Regions from separate parts of the Duganella sp. HH101 genome, predicted to be linked through region 1. Evidence: predicted binding sites of a transcription regulator. Region 1 holds the regulator's gene; each other region holds the start of a gene.

Region 1 (9,837 bases):
ACGCCGGCGCTGTTCGTGCACCCGGCCGAAGCCGCCCACGGCGACCTCGGCATGGTGACGGCCGACGACGCCTTCATCGCCATCTCGTATTCCGGCGAAAGCGCCGAGCTGATGACCATCCTGCCGGTGGTCAAGCGCATGGGCAGCAAGGTCATCGCCATGACCGGCAAGCCGGGCTCCAGCCTGGCCGAGATCGCCGACGTGCACCTGAACGTGGCCGTGGCCAAGGAAGCCTGCCCGATGAACCTGGCGCCGACCACCTCGACCACCGTCACGCTGGCGCTGGGCGACGCCATCGCCGTCGCGCTGCTGGACCTGCGCGGCTTCAAGGAAGAAGACTTCGCCCGCTCGCATCCGGGCGGCGCGCTGGGCCGCCGCCTGCTGACCCACGTGCGCGACGTCATGCGCAGCGGCGACGCCGTGCCGCAAGTGACCGCCGACGTCAAGCTGACCGACGCGCTGCTGGAAATCACGCAAAAGGGCATGGGCATGACCGCCGTGGTCGACGCCGACGGCAAGCCGGTCGGCGTGTTCACCGACGGCGACCTGCGCCGCATGATCGAGAAGGTCCAGGATTTCACCAAGGTCGTGATCCGCGACGTGATGCACGCCAATCCGCGCACCATCTCGCCGGAAAAACTGGCGGTGGACGCCGTCGCCGTGATGGAACAGTTCCGCATCAACCAGATGCTGGTGACGGACGCCGCCGGCAAGCTGGTCGGCGCGCTGCACATCCATGACCTGACCCGCGCCAAGGTGATCTGATGACCGAGTTGACCTATGTGGAGCGCGCCGCGCGCGTCAAGCTGATGATCTTCGACGTCGACGGCGTGCTGACCGACGGCAGCCTGCACTACGGCGCCGACGGCGAGGCGCTGAAGACCTTCAATGTGCACGACGGCCTGGGCATCAAGCTGCTGCAGGAATCCGGCGTGCAGACCGCCATCATCAGCGCGCGCACCTCGCCGCAGGTGATCAGGCGCGCGGCCGACCTCGGCATCGGCCACCTGCACCAGGGCGGCCACGACAAGCTGACGCCGTTCAACGCGCTGCTGGAAAAGACCGGCCTCACCGCCGAGCAGGTCGGCTTCATCGGCGACGACGTGGTCGACCTGCCGATTTTGACACGCGTCGGTTTCGCCGTCGCCGTGCCGAACGGCCGCGCCGAAGTGCTGGAGCGTGCCCACCACACCACCGTCGCCCACGGCGGCCGCGGCGCGGTGCGCGAAGTGTGCGAGCTGCTGCTGCACGCGCAGGGCACTTACCCGCGCGTGATGGCGCAGTTCCTGGTGTAACGGAGCGGCCATGCGTAAAAGAACAGCCCACCGCTGGCAGCTGACCATCGTCATGGTGGTCGGCGTGTTTGTCGCCGTCGGCAGCTTCTGGCTGGTGCAGGTGGTCAACCAGGCCGGCCAGGAAGCGCAGGAAGACCAGCACCGCAACGAGCCGGACTACATCATCGACCGCTTCAGCCTGGTGCGCATGAACAAGTCCGGCCAGCCGGCCTATATCATTTCCGGCGACAAGCTGACCCACCGCCCGATCGACGATTCGTCCGACATCGACAAGCCGTACGTGCACAGCCTGTCGGGCGACCAGCCGCCGATGAATATGCACGCCGACACCGCCCATGTCGACCAGGGCAATACGCGCGTCAAGCTCAGTGGTAATGTGGACGTGGTGCGCCCGGCGACGCCGAACGCGCAAGCCTTGCGCATGACCACGCCGACGCTGACCGTGTATCCCGACGAAGAACGCATGGAAACCGCCAGCCCGGTGGCGCTGGAGCTGGGCAAGACCACCGCCACCGGCGTCGGCATGAAGGCCAACAACGCCACCCGCCAGGTGCAACTGGGCGGACGCGGGCAGCTGGTGATGCCGCCGCGCGACGCCCGCTGACGAACCCAATACGATGAATGGAATGACGATGAAGAAATTGATACTCTCGGCCACGATGCTGCTGCTGGCGATGACCGCCGCGCACGCTGAAAAAGCCGACGCCAACAAACCGACCACGATCAACTACGACGACCTGCAGATCGACGACGTCAAGCAGATCAAGACGCTGATCGGCAACGTGGTGCTGACGCGCGGCACCTTGCTGATGAAGTCGCCGAAGGCGGTGATGACCACCGACCCTGAGGGTTATGACTTCGTCGTGCTGACCAGCACGCCGGGCACGCCGGCCACCTTCCGCCAGAAGCGCGACGGCGCCGGCGACCAGTGGGTCGAAGGCGAAGCCGAACGCATCGAATACAGCAACAAGACCGACCTGGTCAAACTGTTCTCGAAAGCCAAGATCCGCCGCCTGGAGGGCGGCCGCCTCAGCGACGAGGTCGACGGCGAATTCATTTCCTACGACAGCCGCAAGGAACAGTTCGCGGTGAAGAACAGCGTCACCGGCGAGAGCAAGCCGGGCGCCGGCCGCGGCACCATGGTGATCCAGCCGGTGATCCGCCCGGCGCCCGCGCCAGCCGCGTCGACCCCGCCTGCGACGGAGAAGTAAGCATGGAAGCATCCTGCGGTAGCACCCTGATCGTGCGCGGCCTGCAAAAGACCTACGGCAAGCGCCAGGTCGTGCACGACGTGTCCCTGCAAGTGGAATGCGGCGAAGTGGTGGGTCTGCTCGGCCCCAACGGCGCCGGCAAGACCACCTCGTTCTACATGATCGTCGGCCTGGTGCCGTCGGACGCCGGCAGCATCGATATCAGCGGCACCGACATCTCCTCGCTGCCGATCCACCGCCGCGCCTCGCTCGGCTTGTCCTACCTGCCGCAGGAAGCGTCGGTGTTCCGCAAGCTGACGGTGGAAGAAAATATCCGCGCCGTCCTCGAAATCCAGAAAGTGGACGGCAAGCCTTTATCCAAGGCTGCCATTGATGAACGGCTCAATACCCTGCTGGCCGATTTGCAGATCGAAAAGCTGCGCGAAAACCAGGCGCTGTCGCTGTCGGGCGGCGAACGCCGCCGCGTGGAGATCGCGCGCGCGCTGGCGACCAACCCGCGCTTCGTGCTGCTCGACGAACCATTCGCCGGGGTCGACCCGATCGCCGTGATTGAGATCCAGCGCATCGTGCGCTTCCTCAAGGAACGCGGCATCGGCGTCCTCATTACCGATCACAATGTGCGCGAGACGCTGGGCATCTGCGACCGCGCATATATCATCAACCAGGGCACGGTATTGGCTTCAGGCCGGCCAGACGACATCATCGCCAACGAATCGGTGCGTCGCGTGTATCTGGGTGAACACTTCCGCATGTAAAACCCATGAAACAGTCTTTGCAACTGCGCACGTCGCAGCACCTCGCGCTGACACCGCAATTGCAGCAGTCGATACGGCTGCTGCAACTGTCGACGCTGGAGCTGCACCAGGAACTGGAACAGCTGCTGACCGATAATCCGCTGCTGGAGCGCCTCGACGACCCGCTGGACCGCTCGCTGCGGCTGCTGTCGGACGGCGCCATCAGCCAGCAAGCCCCGGTCGGCGATGCGCCGCCGGAAGGCCCGCCCAACGCCCAGGAAGCGCCGGCCGCCGACGCCGACAACTACGACGGCCCGGCCGCCGACACCGAGAGCACCAGCAGCGACGCCGATGTCGACTGGAGCGACGCCGGCCGCAGCAAGGCGCCCGACGACGAGGACTCGCGTCCGCAGCTGGAGGCCAGCCACTGCACGCTGCGCGAGCACCTGATGGAGCAGATGCGGGTGACGGTGCTGGAGATGCGCGACCGCGCGCTGGTCGAGCTGATCATCGACGCGCTGGACGAAAACGGCTACCTCGAAGAACCGCTGGAGGAAATCCTGGCGCGCTTGCCGGAAGAGCTGGAGATCGACCTCGACGAACTGCGCACCGCGCTGTCGCTGCTGCAAAGCTTCGATCCGATGGGCGTGGGCGCGCGCAACGCGTCCGAGTGCCTGGCGCTGCAGATCAAGCGCCTGCCGGGCATACCGATGGTGACGCGGCGCATGGCGCTGGCCATCGTGGAAAACCACCTGACCTGGTTTGCGCAGCGCGATTTCAACAAGCTCAAGAAGGCGCTGCTGTGCGACGACGAGGATTTGCGCGAGGCGCAAACCGTCATCCGCCAGTGCAATCCGCATCCGGGTTCGGCCTTCGCGTCGGACGTGTCGGACTACGTGGTGCCGGACGTGATCGTCAAGAAATCGCGCACCGGCTGGCAGGTCAGCCTGAACAACGACGTCATGCCGCGCCTGCGCGTCAACGCCATGTACGCCAACCTGCTCAAGCAGGGAAAAGGCGAGGGCGCCATGGGCGCGCAGCTGCAGGAAGCCAAGTGGCTGATCAAGAATATGCGCCAGCGTTTCGACACGATACTGCGCGTCGCCCAGGCGATAGTAGAAAGACAAAAGAACTTTTTCTCGCACGGCGCGGTCGCCATGCGCCCCCTTGTGCTTCGCGAAATTGCTGATACACTGGGTCTACACGAGAGCACTATTTCTCGTGTAACAACTCAAAAATATATGCTGACCCCGCATGGCATGTTTGAGTTGAAATATTTCTTTGGTAGCCATGTCGCCACCGAAGCGGGGGGGGAAGCAAGTTCGACGGCGATACGCGCACTCATCGTGCAATTGACAGGAGCAGAAGACCCGAAAAATCCTTTATCCGACAGTAAGATTGCGGACATGCTGGGAGAACAAGGCATGGTGATTGCGCGACGAACTGTTGCCAAATATCGCGAAGCGTTGAAAATCCCGCCAGTCAGTCTCCGCAAGTCTTTGTAGTTATTCTGGTTCCTGCGCGCCCGGCAGTAATGGGCTACGCACTAACCGTAAGAAGCGACATTATCTCTAGGAGTGTGTATGAATCTCACCATCAGTGGACATCATCTCGAAGTGACCTCGGCCATCCGTGAATATGTGCAGAACAAGCTTGAGCGCGTCACCCGCCACTTTGATCAAGTGATTGATATTGCTGTCATCCTGACTGTAGATAACCTTAAAGAGAAAGAGAAACGCCAGAAGGCTGAAATCAACCTGCGTCTGTCGGGCAAAACCGTCTACGTGGAAAGCCTGTCGCAAGACCTGTACGCCGCCATCGATACCTTGATCGACAAGCTGGATCGGCAGGTCATGAAGTACAAAGCCAAGGTCCAAGAGCACGGCCACGATGCGATCAAGCATCTCCCGGATAGCTACGAACCCGCTGCCGCCGCCCTATAACAACGGCCCCGGCACCATCAAACTAAGGGCGCAGAGGCGCCCTTTTTTGCGCCCGGATAGTTTAGAGTAAACGTTTTCCAAATGTCTTCTGATGGGAGTGGCATGAAACGAACTAAACTATTTACAGCCTGGCTGCTGGCGCTGGCCGCCCCGGCCGCGCTGGCGTGCACCGCGCCGCCGCCGGCCGTGATCGATATCGACGCCAACAGCTATTACTCGGATGCGCATCACTCTGTCATCGATCCGGTGCTGCGGGCACGCAATATCGCCAACACCAAGCCCATCGACGACTTCCTGGCCGACGTGGCGAAAAACGCCAGCCTGGGCAACGCCGCCTGCGCGCTGGGCTGGCTGGAGAGTTGGGCTGGTCAAAAGGCCTTGTTGGGCAAACTGTCCAGCGAGCAGGCGTGGTATGTGCGCAAGTGGACCCTGGGCGGCATGGCGCTCAGCTATGCCCGCGTCAAACCGGCCGCCGGCGCGGCGCAGCAGCAAGCCATTGAAAGCTGGTTCAAGACGCTGGCCGACGCCACCATGGCGCACTCCGACGCGCACAAGGGCACGCGCAACAACCATTACTACTGGGAAGGACTGGCGGTGACGGCGGTGGGCGGCGTCACCGGCGACGAGCGTTATCTGGGCTGGGGCCGCAAGGTCTTCGAGCATGCGATGGGGCAGGTGGCGGCCGACGGTTCACTGCCGCCGGAAATGGAGCGCGGAGCCAAGGCGCTGCACTACCATGTGTTCGCCGCCGTGCCGCTGGTGATGAGCGCATCCATCCTGGACATCCGCTCGCCCAAGCTGGACCAGCTGATGCGCTTCACCATCGCCGCCGCGCAAGACCCGTCGGCGATGGAGAAGGCCACCGGCTTTGCGCAGGAGCGGGCCAACGGCAGCGAAATGTCGTTCGCCATCATTTATGCGCGGCACGAGGGCAGGGCGGAGCTGATGCCGGCCAAGGCCAACTTCCAGCCACGGCTGGGCGGCGACCTGAATCTGCCCAATCCGCTTGAGCATCTGGCGGCGCGCAAGTCGCAGTAGAATAGGGTTTTCTCCACGAACCCAAGCACCTCATGAGCGACTACGTCCACACCAGCGTCAGCAACGGAACCGGCTTCATCACACTGGACCGGCCCAAGGCCTTGAACTCCCTGTCGCTGGCGATGGTGCGCGATATTACGGCGGCGCTGATGGCGTGGCGCGACGACAGCGGCGTGGCCGCCGTCGTCATCCGCAGCAGCAGCGAGAAGGCGTTCTGCGCCGGCGGCGACATTCGCTTCTTCTACGACAACGGCCGCGCCACGCCGCAGGGCGGCAGCGCGCTGGTCGAGGATTTCTTCACCGAGGAATATGCGCTCAACCATCTGATCCATTTCTATCCCAAGCCGTATATCGCGCTGATGGACGGCGTGGTCATGGGCGGCGGCATGGGCGTGGCGCAGGGCGGTCCCGACTGCCGCGTGCGCATCGTCACCGAGCGGACCAGGATGGCGATGCCGGAAGTGAATATCGGCCTGTTCCCGGATGTGGGCGGCAGCTATTTCCTGTCGCGCGCACCAGGGCGCTTGGGCAGTTACCTGGGCGTGACCGGCGTCACCATCGGCGCGGCCGATGCGCTGTACGCCGGCCTGGCCGACCACTACGTGCCGGCCGCCGAGATGGCGGCCCTGTCGGCGCTGCTGGAGTCGACTGCTGGCGCGGCGTTGAAGGACGCCATCGCGGCCTTCGCGGCGCCGTTCCGCGCCGCCGTAGGCGAGGGCAAGCTGGCGGCCGAGCGCAGCGTCATCGACCGCCACTTCGGCGCCGCCTCGGTGGCCGCCATCGTCGGCTCGCTGAAAACGGACGACAACGCCTTCGCGCAAAAGACGCTGCAGGTGATGGCCACCCGTTCGCCGCTGATGATGTGCGTCACGCACGAGCTTGTCCGGCGCGGCGCCGCGCTGGATGTGGCCGAGTGCCTGCGCCTGGAGCGCACGCTGGTGCGCCACAATTTCGAGGATGGCGAAGTGATCGAAGGCGTGCGCGCGCTGGTGATCGACAAGGACAACACGCCGCAATGGAAACCGTCGTCGCTGGACGCGGTCGACGAGGCGATGGTGCAGCGCTTCTTCCAGCCGGTGTGGCCGGACTACGCCCACCCGCTGCGCCACCTGGACTGATCGCCGATGACTGTGGAACTGGACCGGCTCGACATCCAGATACTCAACCTGCTGCAGGAAGACGCCACCGTGCCGCTGCGGCGGATCGCCGAACAGGTGCACGCGTCCGCCGCCACCTGTCAGCGCCGCATTGCCCCGCTGCGGGCCAGCGGCGTGCTGGTCAAGGAAGTGGCACTGGTGGATCGCGTGCGGGATCAAAGACCCCGACGGCCACATCATCGAAGTGGTGCACTGGAGCCGCTGACTAAGCGCTGGGGGGGACGGCGGCGACAGTCAGTCTTAGTCCGAGCACCTTCATCAGCGCCAACGTGGTTTTCAGGGATGGCTCACCTGCCAATTGTGTGAGTCCTTGCGCCTTGGCGGCGATATCCAACGCCGCAGCGATATGCGCGGCATCACCGGTTTCGAATGCATCCGTCATGAACACTTCGATGGCTTCCAGGCTATTAAGCGCTTGCGTTGGATCGTAAGGGGAAAATTTTTCAGCCATGATCTCGCCTCCATTGATCGAGACCGCTTAAGCCTGCTCGCGGTGGCGCAGGATGACGCGTTCGGATTTTTGGAAGTAGGCCGCCAGTTGTTCGGCCATGTAGACCGAGCGGTGCTGGCCGCCGGTGCAGCCCACGGCCACCGTCAGGTAGCTGCGGTTGTCGGTCTTGAAGGACGGCAGCCACTTTTCAATGAAGATGCGGATGTCGTTCATCAGGTCCAGCGCACTCGGCTGGGCGTTGAGGAAGTCGATCACCGGCGCGTCGCGGCCGGTCAGCGGGCGCAAGGTCAGGTCGTAGTAGGGATTGGGCAGCGCCCGCACGTCGAACACGAAGTCCGCGTCCAGCGGCACCCCCAGCTTGAAGGCGAACGATTCGAAGAACAGGATCAGCGGCGCGCGCTCGATCGCCACCAGGTCCTTGACCCACGCCCGCAGCTTGTTGGCGCTCAGCTCCGAGGTGTCGATCACATGGCCCAGCTGCTCGATCGGCGACAGCCGTTCGCGCTCTTCCGAGATGCACTCGATCAGGGTGCGCCGCGCCGCCGGGTTCTGCCCTGGCCGCAATTCGTGCGACAGCGGATGGCTGCGCCGCGTTTCCGAAAACCGCGCCACCAGCGAATGTGTGTTCGAGGTCAAGAACATCACCTTGACGTCGTGCCCCTGCTGGCGCAGGCGCTCGACGTCGGCCGGCAGCGTCGCCAGCGATGCGGCGCTGCGCGCATCGACCGCCACGGCCAGCGCTTCCATTCCTTCCGCCACCAGGGTGTCCACCAGGCTGGCGAGCAGGGCGGGCGGCAGATTGTCGACGCAATAGTGCCCCGTGTCCTCCAGGACGTTCAGGGCGACGGATTTGCCGGAGCCGGAAATACCGGTAATGAGTACGATGCGCATAGTCCCCGATGATACCGCAGCCCGGCCAAGCTTGCCGAAAATGACCATCTTTTGTCCCGGCAACAATGCGAAAAAGATACTAAATTCCTTGCCAATCTAAATAGAAATAATTATCATTTGCGTTCATTTTTTCGAAACGCAGGGATGGGTATGTCTTTTACAAAAAAAACGATGGTTGCCGCGATAGCCGGCGTATGTGGTTTTGCTTCGGCGATGGCGGCCAGCGCCGTGGATGCACAGGATGCGGGGACGGTGGTGGTCAGCGCCACCCTGCGCGAACATAATCTGGCGTCGGCCCCGGCCTTCACCACCGTGCTGACGGCGGACGATATCGCCAAGTCGCCGGTCAACAGCCTGGCCGACTTGCTGCGCGAAACCGTGGGCGTGAACAACCAGAGCGATGGCACCGGCCGCGACGAGATCCAGATCCGCGGCCTGCCGGGCAAGTACACGCTGATGCTGGTCAACGGCCGCCGCCTGTCCTCCACCGGCGCGCTGTGGCGCGGCGGCGACTTCGACTTCAGCTCGATTCCGCTCAACAGCATCAAGCGCGTGGAAATCGTGCGCGGCCCGATGGCGGCGCTGTACGGTTCGGACGCCATCGGCGGCGTCATCAACATCATCACCAAGACCCCGACCAGGGACTGGAGCGGCGCCGTCACCGGCGAATACCGCACCATCGCCAGCGGCGACCGGGGCGACCAGTACCGCGTGGGCGCCTCGGTGGCTGGCGCCTTCAACGACGCCGTCAGCCTGTCGATTTCCGGCGAAGACTATGACCGCAAGCCCTGGTACAGCACCAGCGCTTCCGATCCGACCCGCCCGCCGCGCCTGGAGGAAAAGCGCGCGCAAAACCTGGTGTCGACGCTGACCTGGAAGCTGTCGGAAACGCAGAGCCTGGACTTCGACTTCGGCTACAACAAGGACGAGCGTCCGCTGGGCATGTTCTACTACAGCTACAACCCGCAATGGAACTACACCGCCAAGGACTTCCGCGCCCAGACCATCAAGCGCAGCACCTTCGGCGTGACGCACAAGGCGCTGTGGGGCTGGGGCAGCACCACCGCCTTCCTGAGCCAGGAAGAGACCCGCATCGACGACTTCAACAGCCGCTACA
Region 2 (9,837 bases), on a different contig from region 1:
CATGGGCAGCCACCAAGGAACGGCGGTCATAGGATTGGCGTCCGCGGCCGAGAGCTATCTGAGCAAGCCGCTGGAGCAGGCGTCGGAATCGGAGTTCATCGGCCTAGTAGCGATGATCAAGGCGCCGAATTTGTATCACCCTCTTAAAAACCCATCGCTCCACCATCTGCGCGCGGCACGCATACAGGCGCTGATATCGGGGAAGTGCAAGCCTGCCGGCTGGTTCGATACTTCATACACGCAGTGCGACCCGTAGGCCGCCGGTTTGTTGACGATATCTTAATGCTGACTTATGCTGGCGGCCATGACCTTACGCCATTCTCTCTGCGTCGCTGCGCTGTCAGCCGGCGCCGCCCTGCTGGCCACATCCGCGTTTGCCGCACGCGTACTGGATGAGGCGACGATCCATATCGACGGACAAGCGCGCCGTTACTATCATCTGCACGATGCCCAGGACAGCGGGCGCGCGGCGCCCATCGTGCTGCTCAGCGGATCGGGCTGCAAAGACTTCGGCAGCCGCGTACCGTTCTTCTTCGAACGCTACCCGGCGCCGGTGGATGTCTACTTCCTCGAAAAGATCGGCATTCAGAAAGGTGCGGATGGCCAGGTCTGTTCCGAGGCTTACAATCAGGCGGACACGCTGGAACGCAGGGTCAGCGACACCCTGGCGTTCATCGGCCAGGAGCCGGCCTTGAAGGCGCTCGGCGCACGCAGCCTGGCGATACTGGGCTTCTCAGAAGGCGGGACAGTGGCGCCGCTGGTCGCCGCGCGCAGCCCGAAGATAGGCTGGCTCGCCACCGGCGGCAGCGGTGGCCTGCCGCAGAGCGAAATATTCCTGATCTTCGCCGACCGTGGCGTGGAGCCCTATGCCAAGCCGTTTTCACGCGAGATCTTCCTGAAGACCTATGCCGCGATCAAGGCCGATCCGCAAAGCCTGGACAAGGAATTTTTCGGGCATCCATATCGCTACTGGAGCTCGCACCTGTTCTACGATCCGCTGACCACCTACGCCAAATTGGATATCCCGATCATCGCCGCCATGGGCGAGAAGGACGACAGCGAGGCGATCGAATCCGGACGAGCCTTGCGCGACTACTTCGCAGGCCATCCGGAAAAGAACTTCACCTTCATCGAATACCCCAACGCAGGCCATGCGCTGCAAGCGCCGGACAAGGCCAATCTGCAGGACTTCATCGCCGGCCTGGCGGCGTGGTTCAAGTCTGGCGTCAAGCGCTAGCGCGAACAGGCTCGATCAGCGCCTGCCAGTCATCCGCGCAGCGCACCACGTCGCCGACGACGATGATGCTTGGGCTGCCTAGGCCGCTGTCGCGCAGTGCCTGCGGCAGCTGGCCCAGCGTGGTAAGCAGCTGCCGCTGGTTGTCGCGCGTGGCCGACTGCACTACCGCCACCGGCGTATCGGCCGCAGCGCCACCTGCCAGCAGGCCGGCCTGGATCGCGTCCACCCGCGCAACGCCCATGTAGATCACCAGCGTCAGGCCGCTCTGCGCCAGCGCCTTCCATTCCGGCTCGGACTCCGCATCCTTGCCATGCCCGGTGACGAAGGTGACGCCCTGGCTCCACGAACGATGCGTCAGCGGTATGCCGATGCTCGACGGCGCGGCCAGGCCGCTGCTGATGCCCGGCACCACATCCACCTCGATGCCGTGCGCGCGCAGCGATGCGCGTTCCTCGCCCCCCCGGCCGAACATGTACGGATCGCCGCCCTTGAGCCGAACCACGCGATGCCCCGCCCTCGCCTCAGCGATCATCAGCCGCTCGATGAATTCCTGCGGCGTGGATGCGCAGCCGCCACGCTTGCCAACCTGGATCACCCGCGCCGTCGATGGCGCGAAGGAGAGTATCTCCGGGTTGACCAGGTCGTCGATCAGCACCACGTCTGCACGCTCGATGGCGCGGACGGCCTTTAACGTCAACAGTTCCGGGTCGCCGGGACCCGCGCCTACCAGGGTTACGCTGCTCATCATGTTCTCCTTAACCTGCGGCGGCCAGCGCCGCGCTGACCATTTCGTCGATTTCGCCGGTGATGTTGGACAGCACCCCCGCCACCACCGAAAACTCCTTGCCCGCGTGCCCGGCCCGCGCCGCGACGATGCGCGCATTGAAGGCCACCATGCGCGCCTGGCGGTTGATCGTATCGATATCGGTGATTACGCCGCGCAGCTGCTTGCGCATCAGGCGCGCATTCTTCTTCGCCTGCTCTTCATAGATGCCGGTGATGGTGTTGAGGATCGCCAGCGTCGGCGTGGTGATGCGCACCAGCTCCGCCAGCAGCTCGCCGGCCTGCGACGAGCCCTGCTCGATCGCCTTCAAGGTACGCTCGCCCAGGTCGGCGAAGGCGACGATCTGCCGGTCGCCATCCCGCTTGCCGAAGTAGGCGTCATGCAGTTCGGGGCAGAACACGCCCGGTAAACCGTCCGCCTCGGCCAGCAGGGACTTGTGCGCGCCACGGAACAGCGCCAGCGCCTCCTGCGCGGTGGCCGCTCCATCCGCATGCCCTTGCGACGCTAGCAGCGCATACAGCACGATGCGCTGCGATGTGAAGCGGCGACGGCCCGACAGATTGATCAACGCCCCGAACACTTCGCCGGTCAGCGGCTTCTTTGAGGCGCCCTCCGGCGCCATGGGTGGCGTGGTCATGTCCATCAGGCGGCTTCCTTCGCGGGATGCGCCTGTTTGCGGTACAAGAACTCCAGCACCGCCGTGCGGTATTCCATGTAGCGCGCATCCTGCGCCAGCGCCACGCGGTCACGCGGACGATCCAGCCTCACGTCGACGATCTCGCCTATCGTGGCAGCCGGGCCGTTGGTCATCATGACGATGCGGTCCGACAGCAGCACCGCTTCGTCCACATCGTGCGTCACCATCACCACCGTCGAACTGGTTGCGGCGACGATCTTGAGCAGCTCGTCCTGCAAGTGTGCCCGGGTCAGCGCGTCCAGTGCGCCGAAGGGTTCGTCCATCAGCAGCACTTTCGGCTCCATCGCCAAGGCACGGGCGATGCCGACGCGCTGCTTCATGCCGCCCGAGATTTCATGCGGACGCTTGGCCTCCGCCGCAGTCAGGCCAACCAGCGCCAATGCCTGCATGGTGCGCTCCCGCAGCTGATTACGCGATTCGGTCTTGCCGAACACCCGCTCCACGCCGAGGAAGATGTTTTCATAGCAGGTCAGCCACGGCAGCAGCGAGTGATTCTGGAACACCACCGAGCGCTCCGGCGACGGCCCAGCGATCTCGCGGTTGGCGCATAACAGCACGCCGTCCGTCGGCTTGAGCAAACCGGCGATCAGGTTCAGCAGCGTCGACTTGCCGCAGCCGGAGTGGCCGATCAGCGTGATGAATTCGCCCTTGCGCACCGTCAGGTCGATCTCGCGCAGCGCGTGGAACACGCCCTTCCGGGTATGGAACACCATCTCCACGCCTTCGATATCGATGAATTTTGGCTCGTCCATGATCGCAGTCCTTTAGTTGGATACTTGTTCGTAGGTGAAGGCACGGGCCAGCGCCATCAGCGCCTGTTCCAGCAGCAGCCCGACCACGCCGATGGCGACGATGGCGATGATGATGTGCGGGACATTGAGGTTGTTCCACTCGTCCCACACCCAGAAGCCGATACCCACGCCGCCGGTCAGCATCTCCGCCGCGACGATCACCAGCCATGCGGTGCCGATCGACAGCCGCACGCCGGTCAGGATGTAGGGTAGCGCCGACGGCAGCAGGATCTTGGCCAGCACCTTCCACTCCGACAGGTTCAGCACCTTGGCCACGTTCATGTAATCCTGCGGCACGCGCTGCACGCCGACGGCGGTGTTGATGATCATCGGCCAGATCGAACAGATGAAGATCGACCATATCGCCGCAGGGTTGGCTGACTTGAACACCAGCAGCCCGATTGGCAGCCAGGCCAGCGGCGACACAGGCTTGAGCAGGCTGATAATCGGCCCGAACATGCTGCCGATGAAGTGCACGCGGCCGATCAGGAAGCCCAGCGGAATACCCACCAGCGCCGCCAGTCCAAAACCCACCGCCACGCGCTGCAAGGACGCGAGGATGTTCCAGCCTATGCCCTGGTCGTTCGGGCTTTTGCTGTAGAACGGATCGGAGAACAGCTTGACCGCTTCCTGCAAAGTCGCCAGCGGCGTCGGGAAGGCGCTGTTCTTGATGGTGATGATCTGCCAGACCAGCACCAGCAGCGCAGCCCCCAGCAAGGGCGCGATGATCTTCATCGCGGTGGCGGATACCCGCTGCCGCGTGCGCGCCGTGGAGTTGGCGGCGAGCGGACGGCGTGGACGACGGATCGGCGCCGCTGCTACCGGTTCGGCGCTATCGGGTTTGAGCATGGCGTTCATGGCATTCCTTTATCAGGCTTTGATCTTGAAAGAGGCGGCGAACGCTTTCGGGTTCTTGCCGTCCCAAACGGAACCATCCATCATCTTCGACGTGCGCAGCGGGCTTTTAGGCACCGGCGTCTTGGTCATCGCCGCCGCATCCTTGTACAAGTCGATCTGGTTGACCGAGGTGGCGACGGCCAGGTAATCCGGGTCTTCCTTCAGCAGGCCCCAGCGGCGGTGCTGCGTCATGAACCACATGCCGTCCGACAGGTAAGGGAAGTTGACCGCGCCGTCGTTGTAGAACTTCATGTAGTTCTGGTCGTCCCAGGTCTTGCCCAGGCCATTCTGATAGCGGCCCATGATGCGCTGGTCGATGGCGTCCTTGCTGGTGTTGACGTAGGACTTGTCGGCGATGACCTCGGCCATCTTGTTCTTGTTGGCCAGCGAGGAATCGATCCATTTGCCGGCGTCGAGGATGGCGGCCATCATCGCGCGGCAGGTGTTCGGATACTTCTTGGCGAATTCCAGCGTCGAGCCGAGCACCTTCTCCGGATGGTCTTTCCAGATGTCCTGGGTGGTGGTGGCGGTGATGCCGACGCCGTCCATGATGGCGCGGTGTCCCCACGGCTCGCCCACGCAGAAGCCGTCCATGTTCCCGACCCGCATATTGGCCACCATCTGCGGCGGCGGCACCGTGATGACCTTGGCGTCCTTCATCGGATTGATGCCGTTGGCGGCCAGCCAGTAGTACAGCCACATCGCGTGGGTGCCGGTCGGGAAGGTCTGGGCGAAGGTGTATTCGCGCTTGTCGGTCTGCATCAGCTTGGCCAGCGACGGACCGTCGACCGCGCCCTTGTCGGCCAGCTTCTTCGACAACGTGATGGCCTGGCCGTTGTTGTTAAGGCTCATGAGCACCGCCATGTCTTTTTTCTGGCCGCCTATGCCCATCTGCACGCCGTAAAGCAAGCCATATAGAACATGGGCTGCATCGAGATCGCCATTGGCCAGCTTGTCGCGCACGCCGGCCCAGGAGGCCTCTTTGCTCAGCACGAATTTGACGCCGTATTTTTTATCGAAGCCCAGCACCGACGCCATCACCACCGATGCGCAATCGGTCAGCGGAATGAAGCCGATCTTGATTTCTTCCTTCTCCGGCTTGTCCGAACCCGCCGCCCATACCCCACCCGTAGACAAACCCAGCATGCTTCCTCCCGCCACAAGACCTGCGCTTTGAATGATTTGACGGCGCTTGGTATCGACGCCGGCTTGTTGTTCTTTGTATTCCATCGCAAATCTCCAAAAAAAAAGTCTACCCAGCGCGAACGGATTCGCGTGTGTAGACGTCGTTGTCTGGTGGACCTCGCCGCCGTTGGCGAGGTACAGCAAGCGCATCGTTGCGCTTGCCTAAAGGCTATGCAATGACCATGCCAGCAAGTCTTCAGGGGGAAAAGGCAGAAATCCGGAGGGCGGCAGCGCCATGCGATGGCGCAGAAAACGCACCGCGATTGCGCAGTGCATCATTTTGGACGGGATTTAGCCGAGCAGGTCTTCTACATCGATGATGCGCTGGGCCACCTCGGACAGCTTGAGGTTTTTGCTCATGGCCATGCTGCGCAGCTTTTGGTAGGCCTGCTCTTCGCTGAAACGTTGGCGCTCCATTAACAGGCCCTTGGCGCGCTCGATGATCTTGCGCTCGGCCAGCTTGCTCTTGGTGTCGGACAGTTCGTCCAGCAGCTTCTGCTCGCGCTTGAAGCGCGCCAGCGCCACCTGCAGCACCGGCTTGATGCGGTCGCTCTGCAGGCCGGCCACGATGTAGGCCGACACGCCGGCCGCCATGGCGGCCTCCATGCTCTCGGTGTCATCGCTCTCGGTGAACATGACGATGGGACGGCGCTCGTCGCGGGTGGCGATGACGATGTGCTCCAGCACATCGCGCGCGTCGGATTCGGCGTCGACGATGATCATGTCGGGCTGCAGCTGGGCGATGCGCTCGGGCAGGTACATGTCCGGCGGCAGCGAGGCGATGATGTCGTAGCCCGCTTCCAGCAGGCCGATGCGCAACGCGCGCGCGCGTTCGGCCTGCGCGAGCAGGGAGGCGTCGTCCTCGTCGCCGGCGTGGATGATGGTGTTGACGACCACTATGCGTAAATGTTTCATGACTCTTCTGCAAGCAAGAATCAAACCATTCTACGGCACACGGCCAACGATCGGCCAACATGCCTCTAGCGCTGCATGCCCCAGCGACGGATAGTCAACGTTTCCAGTGGACGGAAAACCACGTTCTCCACCAGCAGGCCGATCAGGACGACGGCGGCCAGGCCGGCGAATACCTTGTCGGTATAGAGCTCGTTGCGGTTCTGGAAGATGTACCAGCCCAGTCCGCCCTGGCCGGCCGTGGTGCCGAATACCAGTTCGGCGGCGATCAGCGTGCGCCAGGCGAAGGCCCAGCCTATCTTCAAGCCGGCGAGGATGGACGGCAGCGCGGCCGGCACCAGGATGTGCAGCACCAGGCGCAGGCCGCGCAGGCCGTAGTTGCGGCCCGCCATGCGCAGGGTCTCGGGCACGCCCTGGAAGCCGGCGTAGGCGCCCAGCGCCAGCGGCCACAGTACGGCGTGCACGATGACGAATATCAGGCTGGCGCGGCCCAGGCCGAACCACAGCAGCGCCAATGGCAGCAGCGCGATGGCTGGCAAGGGGTTGAACATGGAGGTCAGCGTTTCCAGCAGGTCGCGGCCAATGCGGGTGGACGCGGCCAGCGCGGTGAGGACGAAGGCGGCCAACACGCCCACCGCGTAGCCTTGCAGCAGGACGGCCAGCGAGGTGCGCACGCGGTCGAGCAGTTCGCCGCTGGCGATGCCGGCGATGAAGGCTTGCGCGGTTTGCAGGAAGGTTGGCAGCAGCAGGTCGTTGTCGGTCCAGATGGCGGCGGCTTGCCACACGGCGGCCAGCAGGAGCAGGATAAAGGACTTGCGCAGCCAGGCCTGCTGCCATGCACGCTGAAGCGGCGGCGCGGCGGCGGCCGCCGTGCGCGGTGCGTAGTCGGCGGGGATGTATTCGTATTCCTGGCGGATCGGTGGATCGAAGGACAAGCTCATAGCGCGATGCTCCGGTCCAGTGGCGGTGCGACGACCGGCGCATCGAACAACAGGCTGTGGATGCGTTGTGCGGCGGCCTGGAACTCCGCGCTGCCGGCGCTGTGCAGGTCGAACTGGTGGCTGTTCAATTCCGCCCTCACCCGCCCCGGATGCGGCGACAGCAGCAGGATGCGATTCCCCACCACCAGCGCCTCCTCGATCGAGTGCGTGACGAACAGCAGCGTGAAGCGCAACTCTTCCCACAAGCGCCCCAGCTCCTGCTGCATATTGCGCCGCGTGAGCGCATCGAGCGCGGCAAAGGGTTCATCCATCAGCAGCACTTCCGGCTGCATGGCGAGCGCACGCGCGATCGCAACGCGCTGCTTCATCCCGCCGGACAGGGTATGCGGATGGGCGTTTTCAAAGCCGCCCAGGCCCACCTTGGCGATCCAGTGCATCGCCCGCTCCTCCGCCTCGTGACGGCGCAGGCGCCTGGTCATCAGCAGCGGGAACATCACGTTCTCCTTCAGCGTCTTCCATGGCGGCAGCTGGTCGAACTCCTGGAACACCACGATGCGGTCAGGCCCCGGCCCCGTCACGGCAGCGCCATCGATGCTGATGCCGCCGGCGCTGGGCGCGAGAAAGCCCGCGGCAGCCTTCAGCAGCGAGGACTTGCCGCAGCCGGAGGGCCCCAGCAGCACAAAGCGGTCGCCCCGGTACACGTCGAAGCTGACGTCATGCGTCGCCCGCGTGCCGCCGTATTCGAGGCTCACGCCGCTGGCTTTCAACAAAGGCGCAACCGCACCGGCGGGGCGCACGACTTGCAGTGTCATGGTCTCACCCGCCCTGCGTAATGACAGGGTCGTCGAAGAAGTAGTCGCGCCAGCTGGCCGGCTGCCTCTTGATCGCGCCCACGCGGTACAGGAACTGCGAGAGGCCGTAGGTGTTCTGCGGCTCCACGCTGAACTGCACCTGCGGGTTCTTGATGATCTTCAGCAGCAGGTTGCGATCCACCTTGCTCTTGCTGATGCGGATGTACGCGTCGGCCGCGCCCTCCGGATTGCCGCTGGCGTATTTGGCCGCCTCCGCCAGCGCGGCGGTGAAGGCGCGATAAGTCTTGGGATTCTCGTTGCGGAACTTCTCGGTCGCATACAGCACGGTGGCCGAACTCGGGCCGCCCAGCACATCGTAGGAATTCAAAATGATGTGCGCATTCGGATTGCCGGCCAGCTCCTGCTCCTGGAACGGCGGGTTGCCGAAGTGGGCGTTGATCTCCGTACCGCCTGCAATGACGGCCGCCGTTGCATCAGGATGCGGCAAGGTCTGGGTGAATTTATCGAGCCGCGCAAAATCCTTCTCGCCCCACTGCCTGGCCGCCGCATATTGCAGGATGCGCGACTGCACCGACACCGTCACCGCCGGCAGCGCGATGCGGTCCTTCTCGGTCAGGTCGGCGATAGACTTCACTTTCGGGTTGTTGCTGACCAGGTAGTAGGGGAAGCTGCCCAGCGACGCCACGCCTTTCACGTTCTGCCTGCCCGAGGTGCGGTCCCAGATCGTCAGCAGCGGGCCGACGCCGGCGCCGGCGATGTCGATGGCGCCGGACAGCAGCGCGTCGTTGACGGCCGAGCCGCCGGACAACTGCGTCCACTCGACCTTCACATCCACACCGTTCTTGCGGCCCTGCTTTTCGATCAGCTGCTGGTCCTGCGCGATGTTCAGCAGCAGGTAGACCACGCCGAACTGCTCGGCGATGCGGATGCGCCCTTCGGCCTGCGCGGCGGTGGCGAAGCTGAGCGCGAGGGCGGCGGCGATCACGCGGGAAGTCAATCTGGACATGGGTTTCCTTGAAATTAGAAAGGCGTATCGCCTTCGATGGTGGTGCGATACAGCTTGCGGCGCAGATGATCCGGCGTGCCGCCGGCCAGGTGCATCAGCGAGCGGTTATCCCAGAACACTAGGTCGTGCGGCGCCCAGCGGTGACGGTACACATGCTCGGGACGCACGCTGTGCGCAAACAGCTCGGCCAGCAGCGCGCGGCTTTCGTCCGGCGGGATGCCGACGATGCGCGTGGTGAAGTGCTCGCTGACGAACAGCGCCTTGCGGCCCGTCTCCGGGTGCGTGCGCACCACCGGATGCATGACCGGGCGCACCTCGGCGATCTGCTCCGGCGTCAATGGCGGGCGGTAGGGATTGCGGCGGCGTAGTTCCTCGTATTGCGCCAGGTAGCTGTGCTCCGCGCGCGCGCCCTGCACCGCGAAGCGCAAGGCCGCAGGCAAGGTGTCCCAGGCCAGGTGCATATTGGCGAACAGCGTATCGCCGCCTTCGGCCGGCAGCTCCTGCGCGTGCAGCATCGAGCCCAGGCTGGGCGTTTCCTTGTACGACAAATCGGAATGCCAGAAGTGGCCGGCGTC
Region 3 (9,837 bases), on a different contig from region 1:
TGGCCGGCCTGGCGGTGAGCCCGAACGGCAAATACCTGGCCTACAGCACCGCCGCTTCCGGCTCCGACTGGAACGAGATCAAGGTGCGCGACATCGACAGCGGCAAGGACATCGAAGACCACATCAAGTGGGTGAAGTTCTCCAGCACCGCATGGCTGCACGACGGTTCCGGCTTCTTCTACAGCCGCTACGACGAGCCGAAGGAAGCGACCAAACTGGCCGACGTCAACTACTTCCAGAAGCTGTACTTCCACAAGATCGGCACGCCGCAAAGCGCGGACACGCTGGTGTACGACCGCCCGGACCACAAGGACTGGGGCTTCGGCGGAGAAGTCACCGAAGACGGCCGCTTCCTGATCATCACCGCATCGCAGGGTACGGAGAACAAGAACCGCGTCTACTACAAAGACCTGTCGCGCAAGGACGCCAAGGTGGTGCCGCTGCTGGAGGACTTCGACGCATCGTATAACTTCATCGGCAACGATGGCATGGTGTTCTGGTTCCGCACCGAGCGCAATGCGCCGCGCGGACGCATCGTCGCCATCGACACCCGCAAGCCCGGCGTGTTGAACTGGAAGCAGATCGTGCCGGAGAGCGCCAACACCATGGTGTCCGCTTCCGTGGTCAACAACCAACTGCTGGTGGACTACCTGAGCGACGCCCACAGCCTGGTCAAGGTGTTCGACCTGAAAGGCAAGCCGCTGCACGATGTTGAACTGCCAGGCCTGGGTTCGGCCGGCGGCTTCGGCGGCAAGCGCACGGATACCGAGACCTTCTATTCGTACACCAGCTTCACCACGCCAAGCACCATCTACCGCTACGACCTGAAGGCCAACAAGAGCAGCGTGTATCGCCAGCCGAAAGTGGACTTCGACCCGGCCGCGTTTGAAACCCGCCAGGAGTTCTTCACCAGCCGCGATGGCACCAAGGTGCCGATGTTCATCGTGTCGAAAAAAGGCCTGAAGCTGGACGGCAGCAATCCGACTTATCTGTACGGCTACGGCGGCTTCAACGTCTCGCTGACGCCATCGTTCTCGGTCGCCAACCTGGCGTGGCTGGAAATGGGCGGCGTCTACGTGATGGCCAACCTGCGCGGCGGCGGCGAGTATGGCGAATCCTGGCACGCGGCAGGCACCAAGCTGCAGAAGCAGAACGTGTTCGACGACTTCATCGGCGCGGCTGAATGGCTGATCGCCAACAAGGTGACGTCGCCGGCCAAGCTGTCCATCGGCGGCGGCAGCAACGGCGGCCTGCTGGTCGGCGCGACGATGACGCAACGTCCGGACCTGTTCGCGGCGGCTATCCCGCAGGTGGGCGTGCTGGATATGCTGCGCTTCCATAAATTCACCATCGGCTGGGCATGGACCTCGGACTACGGTTCATCCGACAACGCCGACGAGTTCAAGGCGCTGATCAAGTACTCGCCGCTGCATAACCTGAAGAAGGGCACCTGCTACCCGGCCACCATGATTACCACGGCCGACCATGACGACCGCGTGGTGCCGGCGCACAGCTTCAAGTTCGCCGCCACCGCGCAAGCCGACCAGGGTGGCGCGGCGCCTATCCTGATCCGCATCGACAGCAAGGCCGGCCACGGCGCAGGCAAGCCGACCACCAAGCAGATCGAGGAAGTGGCGGACCGCTGGGGCTTCCTGAGCCGCGCGCTGAAGATGGACGGCGCCGCACAGGCGGTCAAAGCCGCAGGCCAGCAGTGAGGCCCGCGCCGGCCACCGGGCCGCTGCTGCTCGCCATCCTGATGCTGGGCGTGGCGCCAGCGGCGCCGGGGCTGGCAAGCGCCGCCGACAGCGCGGCCGCCACGCCTGCGCCGGCATCGGCGAAGAAGATCGTCGATGCCACGCGCGGCCTGCAATCGCAGCCGGGCTTCATCGACGTCTGGCGCGACACGGACAAGGGCAGGGTACTGCTCTCCGTGTCGTCGTTAAGCCAACCCTTTCTGCTGCTAAGCTCCTTGCCGTATGCGCTGGGCTCGAACGATGTCGGCCTCGATCGCGGCCAGCCGGGCGAGATGCGCATGGTGCGCTTTGAAAAACACGGCGCCCGCCTGTTCCTGGTGCAGGAGAACACCAGCTTCATCGCCGCCTCTGCGGACAAGGACGAACGCGCGGCCGTCGCCGAGTCGTTTGCCAGCGGCGTGCTGTGGTCCGGCGAGATCGTCGCCAGCGAGGGCGAACGCCATCTGGTCGATTTCTCCAGCTTCCTGCTGGCCGACCGCCACGGCATCGCCGCGCGGCTGGCCGCCGCCAAGCAAGGCGGATATCAGGTCGATGCGGCGCGCAGCGCAGTGCTGGCCGAGCAGGCCAAGGCCTTTCCCGACAACGTCGAACTGGAGGCGCTGCTGACATTTGCCGGTCCGGGCCAGGCCGACTACGTGCGCCAGGTGGCCGCGGACGCAAGCAGCCTGTCGCTGCGCCAGCGCATCAGCATGGTGCGCCTGCCCGCCGTCGGCGCGCAGGCCGGCGCTTGGCGGCCGCGCAGCTATCATCCGTACTCCGGTGGCTTCGACGTCAACTACTACGACTTCGCCACGCCGCTCGCCAGCAGCATCGACGTGCACTGGCAGGTGCGGCACCGCCTTGAAAAGACCGATCCGTCGGCGGCGGTCAGCACCGTCAAGAAACCCATCGTTTACTACGTCGACCGTGGCGCGCCGGAGCCGGTGCGCTCGGCCCTCATCGCGGGCGCCTCCTGGTGGGCCAGCGCCTTCGAGAAGGCCGGCTTCAAGGACGCCTACCGCGTCGAGCTGCTGCCCGAGGGCGTGGACGCGATGGACATCCGCTACAACGTGATCCACTGGGTGCACCGCGCCACGCGCGGCTGGTCCTACGGGAACGCGTTGGCCGACCCGCGCACCGGGCAGATCATCCGTGGCGCCGTCACGCTGGGTTCCCAGCGCGTGCGCCAGGACATCCTGATCGCTGAAAGCCTGCTTGCGCCGTACGGCAGGAACGCCCCGGCCGACAAGCAGAAACTGGCCGAAGCGATGGCGCTGGCGCGCCTGCGCCAGCTGGCCGCGCACGAGGTCGGCCACACGCTGGGCTTCGCCCACAACTTCGCCGCCAGCCGCATGGGCAATGGCTCGGTGATGGATTACCCGCACCCCATCCTCAGGCTGGACGCCAAGGGCAACGTCGATATCGCCGATGCCTACGGTGTCGGTGTGGGGCCGTGGGACGACTACATCGTCAAGTACATCTACGGCGACTTTGGCGGCGGCGCGCAGGAACAGGCTGCGCTGGCCAAGCTGCGCGCCGATGCGCGCGCGGCCGGCATGCTGTACTCCAGCGACCAGGACGACCGCTCGCCCAGCTCCAGCCATCCCGACGGCCTGCTGTGGGACTTCGGCCCGGACTCGATCAAAACCTGGGACCAGCTGGGCGCCGTGCGCCAGCGCGCGCTGCAAACCTTCTCGGTCGATGTGCTGCCGGATGCACGCCAGATCGGCGAGCTGGAAGCGAGGCTGGTTCCCGTCTATCTGCTGCAGCGCTATCAGGGCGAGGCCGTCGCGCGCTTGATCGGCGGCGGCGATTTCGATTACGCCAGCAGCGGCGACGTCAAAGCCGGCATCGCCAAGGCTGGCGTCAAGGCCACGCCGGCGGCCGTGCAGCGCCAGGCCCTGAGCCGTTTGGTGGACAGCCTGCGCGCCGAGTATTTGGCGTTGCCGGCCGGCGTGCTCGATATCCTGACGCCGCCGGCGATGGGCCATGAACGCAGCCGTGAGTACTTCGCCACCCGTATGGATTCGGTGTTCGACGCCTTCTCGATCGCCGAGGCGGGCGCCGCGCAGACCGCCGGCTTCCTGCTCGACCCGGCGCGCATCAACCGCGTCGCCTGGCAGCACGCGCGCGACGCGCAGCAGCCGGGCGTGCAGGAGGTGCTGGCGCTGCTGCTGCAAAAGACCTGGAAGCGCGAGCCGGTACCGGCCTCGGTGGCAGGTGGCGAGGCGGTACAGCTGGCCGCCAACTGGGTCGTGGTCGACGCCACGCTCAACCTGCTCGACGGCGGCAAGCTGCATCCGCAGGTGGCGGCGGAAGTGCGCCAGTCCGCGCGAGAGCTGGCGCAGTGGCTGCAGAAAAATCCGGGCAAAGGCGTCACCGCCGACAGCCGCAAGCAGGCCGCCGAGCTGATAGCGGCCTACCTGAGCGATCCGCGCAGCGTCAAACTGCGCGCCATGCCGGCGATCCCGCCGGGCGCCCCGATCTGACCCGCCAACGCCGTGCGCACCAACATGACGCCTTATTTCGGTGCGCACGGCCTTGGTGCAGCTTCATGCACAAAATAAAAACACCGTGAAATCAAGTACTTAAAATTTGCACCAAATTGGAACGAATATTGCTTTTAACGATACTCGTTGTCAATTTTTGCATTATTTTGGGGAGAGATTTTGATGGGTGGATACAAAGACGGCGCCGATGCATTGTTCATATTGCTCGGCGCCATCATGATTTTGGCCATGCATGCCGGTTTCGCGTTTCTAGAGCTGGGCACGGTGCGCAAGAAAAACCAGGTCAACGCGCTGGTCAAGATCCTGGTGGACTTTGCCGTATCGACGATTGCGTATTTTTTCGTCGGCTACAGCATCGCCTATGGCGTCAATTTCTTCTCCTCGGCCGAGGTGCTGGCCGCCAAGAACGGCTATGAGCTGGTCAAGTTCTTCTTCCTGCTGACCTTTGCCGCCGCCATCCCGGCGATCATCTCGGGCGGCATCGCCGAGCGGGCCCGCTTCCATCCTCAGCTGATCGCCACCGCGCTGCTGGTGGGCCTGGTCTATCCGTTCTTTGAGGGGATAGTCTGGAACCACCGCTTCGGCGTGCAGGAGTGGCTGGCCTCGGCCTTCGGCGCCGAGTTCCACGACTTCGCCGGCTCGGTGGTGGTGCACGCGGTGGGCGGCTGGATCGCGCTGCCGGCGGTGCTGCTGCTCGGCGCGCGCCGTGGACGCTACATGAAGAACGGCGCCATCGCCGCCCATCCGCCGTCGTCGATTCCCTTCCTGGCGCTGGGCGCGTGGATTTTGACGGTGGGATGGTTCGGCTTCAACGTCATGAGCGCGCAGGCGCTGGACAAGATGAACGGCCTGGTCGCCGTCAACTCGCTGATGGCCATGGTCGGCGGCACGCTGGTCGCGCTGCTGATGGGGAAGAACGATCCCGGCTTCGCCTACAACGGTCCGCTGGCCGGGCTGGTGGCGGTGTGCGCCGGCTCCGACCTGATGCACCCGCTGGGCGCGCTGGCCACCGGCTGCATCGCCGGCGCGGTGTTTGTGTGGATGTTCACCCTGGCGCAAAACAAATGGAAGATCGACGACGTGCTGGGCGTGTGGCCGCTGCACGGCCTGTGCGGCGCCTGGGGCGGCGTCGCGGCGGGCATCTTTGGGCAGAAGGCGCTGGGCGGCATAGGCGGCGTATCGTTCGCCGCGCAGCTGGGCGGCACCGCGCTGGGCGTGGCGATTGCGCTGGCGGGCGGCTTTGCCATCTACGGAGCGCTCAAAGCCACGCTGGGCCTGCGCCTGGACCCGGAGGAAGAGTTCCAGGGCGCCGACCTGTCGATCCACCGCATCAGCTCCACGCCGGAGCGTGAAGCAAATTGGTAAATAGTTAAGCTTATCGGTGTATCACCACCAGCAGCGCCTTCGCCTCGGTCTTGCCGACGTTGCGGATGATGTGCTGCTGGTCTCCCGGGTAGCGCGCCGTGCTGCCCAGCTTTACCTTCTTCTTGTCCGGGCCGACCTCCACCTCCACCGAACCGTGCAGCAGCGTCAGGTGCTCCTGCGCGCCGGGATCATGGCCCTGCGAGGCCAGTTCGCCACCAGGCACCAGCGTCAGTTCATACCACTCATATTTGCTGGCCAGCTCCAGCGGACCCAGTATGCGCAGCACATAACCGGCGTGATGGCCGGGCAGGGTGGGGATCTCGTGCGCCTCGATCACGCGCACCGTCTCGGTCTGCCGCTCGGCCGTCGCCAGCAGCTCGCCGATCTGCACGCCCAGCGCGTTGGCCAGCCGCCAGGTGATGGCGATGGTCGGATTCGCCTTTTCCCGCTCGATCTGGGACAGCATCGATTTGGAGACGCCGGCGATGCGGGACAAATCCTCCAGCGTCAGGCCACGGGCCAGGCGCAGCCGCTGCAGGGCGGCGCCGACTTCTGGAGGTGCATTCGTCGAAACGGGAGTATTCATTGTTTTATTCGGCAGATGGGCTAAATTTCAAGTGAATCGCCGCGCGCGCATGGCTTGCGCAGTTCACTGGTGTTCTGTAATATTCGATATATTGAATTTGAGTTCGACATAACGGATTTCGTATAACGCAGTGAAATCGTACCACAGACAGGGACCCATCATGACCATTCCAGCAAAAACCACCTTCTTCAGCGGCCTGCAGCAGAACCTCGACCAATTGCGCGAGCAGGGCCTCTACAAGCCAGAGCGCGTGCTGGCTTCGCGCCAGGGCGCGGAAGTGACGAGCGAGGATGGTCGAATGCTGATCAATATGTGCGCCAACAACTACCTGGGCTTGTCCGGCCAGGAGTGGGTGGCGCAGGCGTCCATTGAGGCGACCGAGAAGTATGGCTACGGCCTGTCGTCGGTACGATTCATCTGCGGCACCCAGACCGTGCACAAGCAGCTGGAGCAGGCGATCTCCAAGTTCCTCGGCACCGAAGACACCATCCTGTACGCGGCCGCCTTCGACGCCAACGGCGGCGTGTTCGAGCCGCTGTTCGACGAGAACGACGCCATCATCTCGGACGCGCTGAACCACGCGTCGATCATCGACGGCATCCGCCTGTGCAAGGCCGCGCGCTTCCGCTATGCCCATAACGATATGGCAGACCTGGAAGTGCAGCTGCAAGCGGCCGCCGGCAAGCGCCATAAAGTCATCGTCACCGACGGCGTGTTCTCGATGGACGGCACCATCGCCCAGCTGGACAAGATCTGCGACCTGGCCGACAAATACGGCGCGCTGGTGATGATCGACGAGTGCCATGCCTCCGGCTTCATGGGCGCGACCGGCCGCGGCACGCACGAGCACCACAACGTCATGGGCCGCATCGACATCATCACCGGCACCCTGGGCAAGGCCCTGGGCGGCGCGATGGGCGGCTTCACCTCGGCGCGCAAGGAAGTGATCGACATGCTGCGCCAGAAATCGCGTCCTTACCTGTTCTCGAACACGCTGGCGCCTTCGATCGCCGGCGCCTCGCTGGCCGTGCTGCAAAGACTGTCGGAATCGACCGAGCTGCGCGACCGCCTGCACGAAAACACCGCCTTCTTCCGCAAGGAGATCGAGCGTATCGGCTTCACCATCAAGCCGGGTACGCACCCTGTCGTTCCTGTCATGTTGTTCGACGCGCCCGTCGCGCAGAAATTCGCGGCACGAATGTATGAGCTGGGCGTTCTGCTCAGCGGCTTCTTCTACCCGGTGGTCCCGATGGGCCAGGCGCGCGTGCGTGTCCAGCTGTCGGCGGCCCACACCCGCGCGCAGCTGGAAACCGTGCTCAAAGCATTCGAACAGGCAGGCCATGAACTCGGCCTGCTGAAGAACTAAACATGAAAATCGTCAGGAACAATAATATGAACACTCAAGAACGCATCCTCGTTATCGGCGCCAATGGCCAGATCGGCAGCGAGCTGGTAGAAGCGCTGGCCGCTCAACACGGCGCGCAGAACGTCATCGCCGCCGACATCAGCCCGACCAATCTGTACAACGCGGCGCGCTACACCACGCTCAACGTGCTGGATAAGGTCGCGCTGTCGGCGCTAGTCACCGACGAGGGCATCACCCAGGTCTACCAGCTGGCGGCGATGCTGTCGGCCACCGGCGAAGCGGCGCCGCTGAAAGCCTGGACGCTGAACATGGACGGCCTGCTCAACATCCTGGAAGTGGCGCGCGAACGCGGCGCCATCGGCAAGCCGCTGCGCATCTTCTGGCCTTCGTCGATCGCCGCCTTCGGCCCGAACACCCCGGCCGTGAACACGCCGCAAACCACGGTGATGGACCCGACCACGATCTACGGCATCAGCAAGCTGGCCGGCGAGCGCCTGTGCGAGTACTACTTCATCAAGTATGGCGTGGACGTGCGTTCGATCCGCTACCCAGGCATCATCAGCTTCAAGTCGCCACCGGGCGGCGGCACCACCGACTACGCCATCGCCATCTTCCACTCGGCGCTGCGCGGCGAACGCTATGAGTGCTTCCTCGGCCCGCAGACCACGCTGCCGATGATCTACATGCCCGATGCGATCCGCGCCACCATCGAACTGATGGACGCGCCGGCAGCACAAGTGAAGGTCCGTTCCGCATACAATGTGGCCGGTGTATCCTTCAACCCCGAGCAACTGGCCGCCGCGATCACCCGCGCACTGCCGGACTTCAAGATCGGCTACAAGCCGGACAGCCGCCAGGCCATCGCCGACACCTGGCCGCAAAGCCTGGACGACGCCACCGCGACCGCGGACTGGGGCTGGAAAGCCCGCATCGGCGTCGACGAGATGGTGGCCGACATGCTGGCCAACGTCGACGTCCACCTGGGCAAAGCAGCGTAATTCAACACACTATAAAAAAGAGAGACATCTGATGGACATGAGCGTATTCGACCTGTTTAAAATCGGCATTGGGCCGTCGAGTTCCCACACTGTGGGGCCGATGGTGGCGGCACGCCGTTTTCTGCTCGATAGCGCTCCGCTGGACGATGTCACCGGCGTCACCGCCGAGCTGTATGGTTCGCTGGCGCTGACCGGCATCGGCCACGCGACCGACAAGGCGGTGATCCTGGGTCTGATGGGCGAAACCCCGCAGGACGTGGTGCCGACCAGCGTCGACGTCCAGCTGGCGCAGGCCGAGCAGGCCGGCGAACTGCGTCTGCTGGGCACCCACAAGGTGCCGTTCAAGCGCGGCGTCAACCTGGTGTTCCACATGGCCGAATCGCTGGCCGAGCACCCGAACGGCATGCGCTTCACGCTGACGCGCGCCGACGGCAGCACCTTCAGCAAGGTGTACTACTCCGTCGGCGGTGGCTTCATCAAGGAGGAGGGCGAGGCCCACCAGGCCGCGCCGACGGTGGGCAGCGCGCCGGCTGCCGAGATTCCATTCGCCTTCGATACGATGGACCAGCTGCTGGCCCATGGCGAGCGCACCGGCCTGACCATACCGCAGATGCTGCGCACGAACGAAAACGTCAAGCGCAGCGACGAGGAAGTCAACGCCGGCATCGACAAGATCTGGCATGTGATGCGCGACTGTATCGCCCATGGCCTGGACACGCCGGGCCAGCTGCCGGGCGGCTTGAACGTCAAGCGCCGCGCCGCCAACCTGTGGAAGCAGGCCAGCGACGCCAAGGCCTCCGACAACCGCGCCAACGACCTGCCGCACGATGCGCTGCACCAGGTCAGCCTGTACGCGATGGCGGTCAACGAGGAAAACGCCGCCGGCGGCCGTGTCGTCACGGCGCCGACCAATGGCGCGGCCGGCATCATTCCGGCGGTGCTGCGCTACTACGCGGAAGACTGCAAGCCCAGCGACCCTGTCACCGGCGTGCGCAACTTCATGCTGACGGCTGCCGCCATCGGCATGCTGTGCAAGCGTAACGCGTCGATCTCCGGCGCGGAAATCGGCTGCCAGGGCGAAGTGGGCGTGGCCTGCGCGATGGCTGCGGCCGGGCTGGTGGCGGCGCTGGGCGGCACCAACGCCCAGATCGAGAACGCGGCCGAAATCGGCATCGAGCATCACCTGGGCATGACCTGCGACCCGATCGGCGGCCTGGTGCAGATTCCGTGCATCGAGCGTAACGGCATGGGAGCGGTCAAGGCGATCACCGCCGCCTCG

The links. Region 1 encodes sigma-54, which starts transcription at its own class of promoters, with help from an activator protein. Its sites were predicted from a motif close to TGGCANGNAANCTGCTTT; they were not measured.
Region 2: DUGA2_RS18535 (CmpA/NrtA family ABC transporter substrate-binding protein) is a predicted target of sigma-54. The motif match lies at 5,762-5,779, and genes of this name have one in related genera.
Region 3: DUGA2_RS00515 (ammonium transporter) is a predicted target of sigma-54. The motif match lies at 4,340-4,357, and genes of this name have one in related genera.

The regions. Positions count from the first base shown of each region.
Region 1 covers NZ_LRON01000018.1:82,154-91,990, forward strand. Annotated here, with positions in the region: gene DUGA2_RS24150 (SIS domain-containing protein) at 1-765, shown strand, start outside; gene DUGA2_RS24155 (HAD family hydrolase) at 765-1,295, shown strand; gene lptC (LPS export ABC transporter periplasmic protein LptC) at 1,306-1,899, shown strand; gene lptA (lipopolysaccharide transport periplasmic protein LptA) at 1,928-2,506, shown strand; gene lptB (LPS export ABC transporter ATP-binding protein) at 2,509-3,261, shown strand; gene DUGA2_RS24175 (RNA polymerase factor sigma-54) at 3,267-4,745, shown strand; gene hpf (ribosome hibernation-promoting factor, HPF/YfiA family) at 4,824-5,183, shown strand; gene DUGA2_RS24185 (alginate lyase family protein) at 5,286-6,221, shown strand; gene DUGA2_RS24190 (enoyl-CoA hydratase/isomerase family protein) at 6,254-7,339, shown strand; partial or broken gene DUGA2_RS34580 (Lrp/AsnC family transcriptional regulator) at 7,352-7,543, shown strand; gene DUGA2_RS24195 (hypothetical protein) at 7,584-7,829, opposite strand; gene rapZ (RNase adapter RapZ) at 7,857-8,720, opposite strand; gene DUGA2_RS24205 (TonB-dependent receptor domain-containing protein) at 8,892-9,837, shown strand, end outside.
Region 2 covers NZ_LRON01000011.1:107,815-117,651, reverse strand. Annotated here, with positions in the region: gene DUGA2_RS18565 (transglycosylase domain-containing protein) at 1-256, shown strand, start outside; gene DUGA2_RS18560 (alpha/beta fold hydrolase) at 305-1,237, shown strand; gene cobA (uroporphyrinogen-III C-methyltransferase) at 1,227-1,982, opposite strand; gene DUGA2_RS18550 (type IV pili methyl-accepting chemotaxis transducer N-terminal domain-containing protein) at 1,993-2,664, opposite strand; gene DUGA2_RS18545 (ABC transporter ATP-binding protein) at 2,664-3,470, opposite strand; gene ntrB (nitrate ABC transporter permease) at 3,483-4,367, opposite strand; gene DUGA2_RS18535 (CmpA/NrtA family ABC transporter substrate-binding protein) at 4,380-5,552, opposite strand; gene DUGA2_RS18530 (ANTAR domain-containing response regulator) at 5,883-6,506, opposite strand; gene DUGA2_RS18525 (ABC transporter permease) at 6,572-7,444, opposite strand; gene DUGA2_RS18520 (ABC transporter ATP-binding protein) at 7,441-8,256, opposite strand; gene DUGA2_RS18515 (ABC transporter substrate-binding protein) at 8,261-9,262, opposite strand; gene DUGA2_RS18510 (TauD/TfdA family dioxygenase) at 9,277-9,837, opposite strand, start outside.
Region 3 covers NZ_LRON01000001.1:154,305-164,141, forward strand. Annotated here, with positions in the region: gene DUGA2_RS00505 (prolyl oligopeptidase family protein) at 1-1,715, shown strand, start outside; gene DUGA2_RS00510 (zinc-dependent metalloprotease) at 1,712-4,222, shown strand; gene DUGA2_RS00515 (ammonium transporter) at 4,406-5,608, shown strand; gene DUGA2_RS00520 (helix-turn-helix domain-containing protein) at 5,619-6,194, opposite strand; gene kbl (glycine C-acetyltransferase) at 6,355-7,560, shown strand; gene DUGA2_RS00530 (NAD-dependent epimerase/dehydratase family protein) at 7,587-8,558, shown strand; gene DUGA2_RS00535 (L-serine ammonia-lyase) at 8,590-9,837, shown strand, end outside.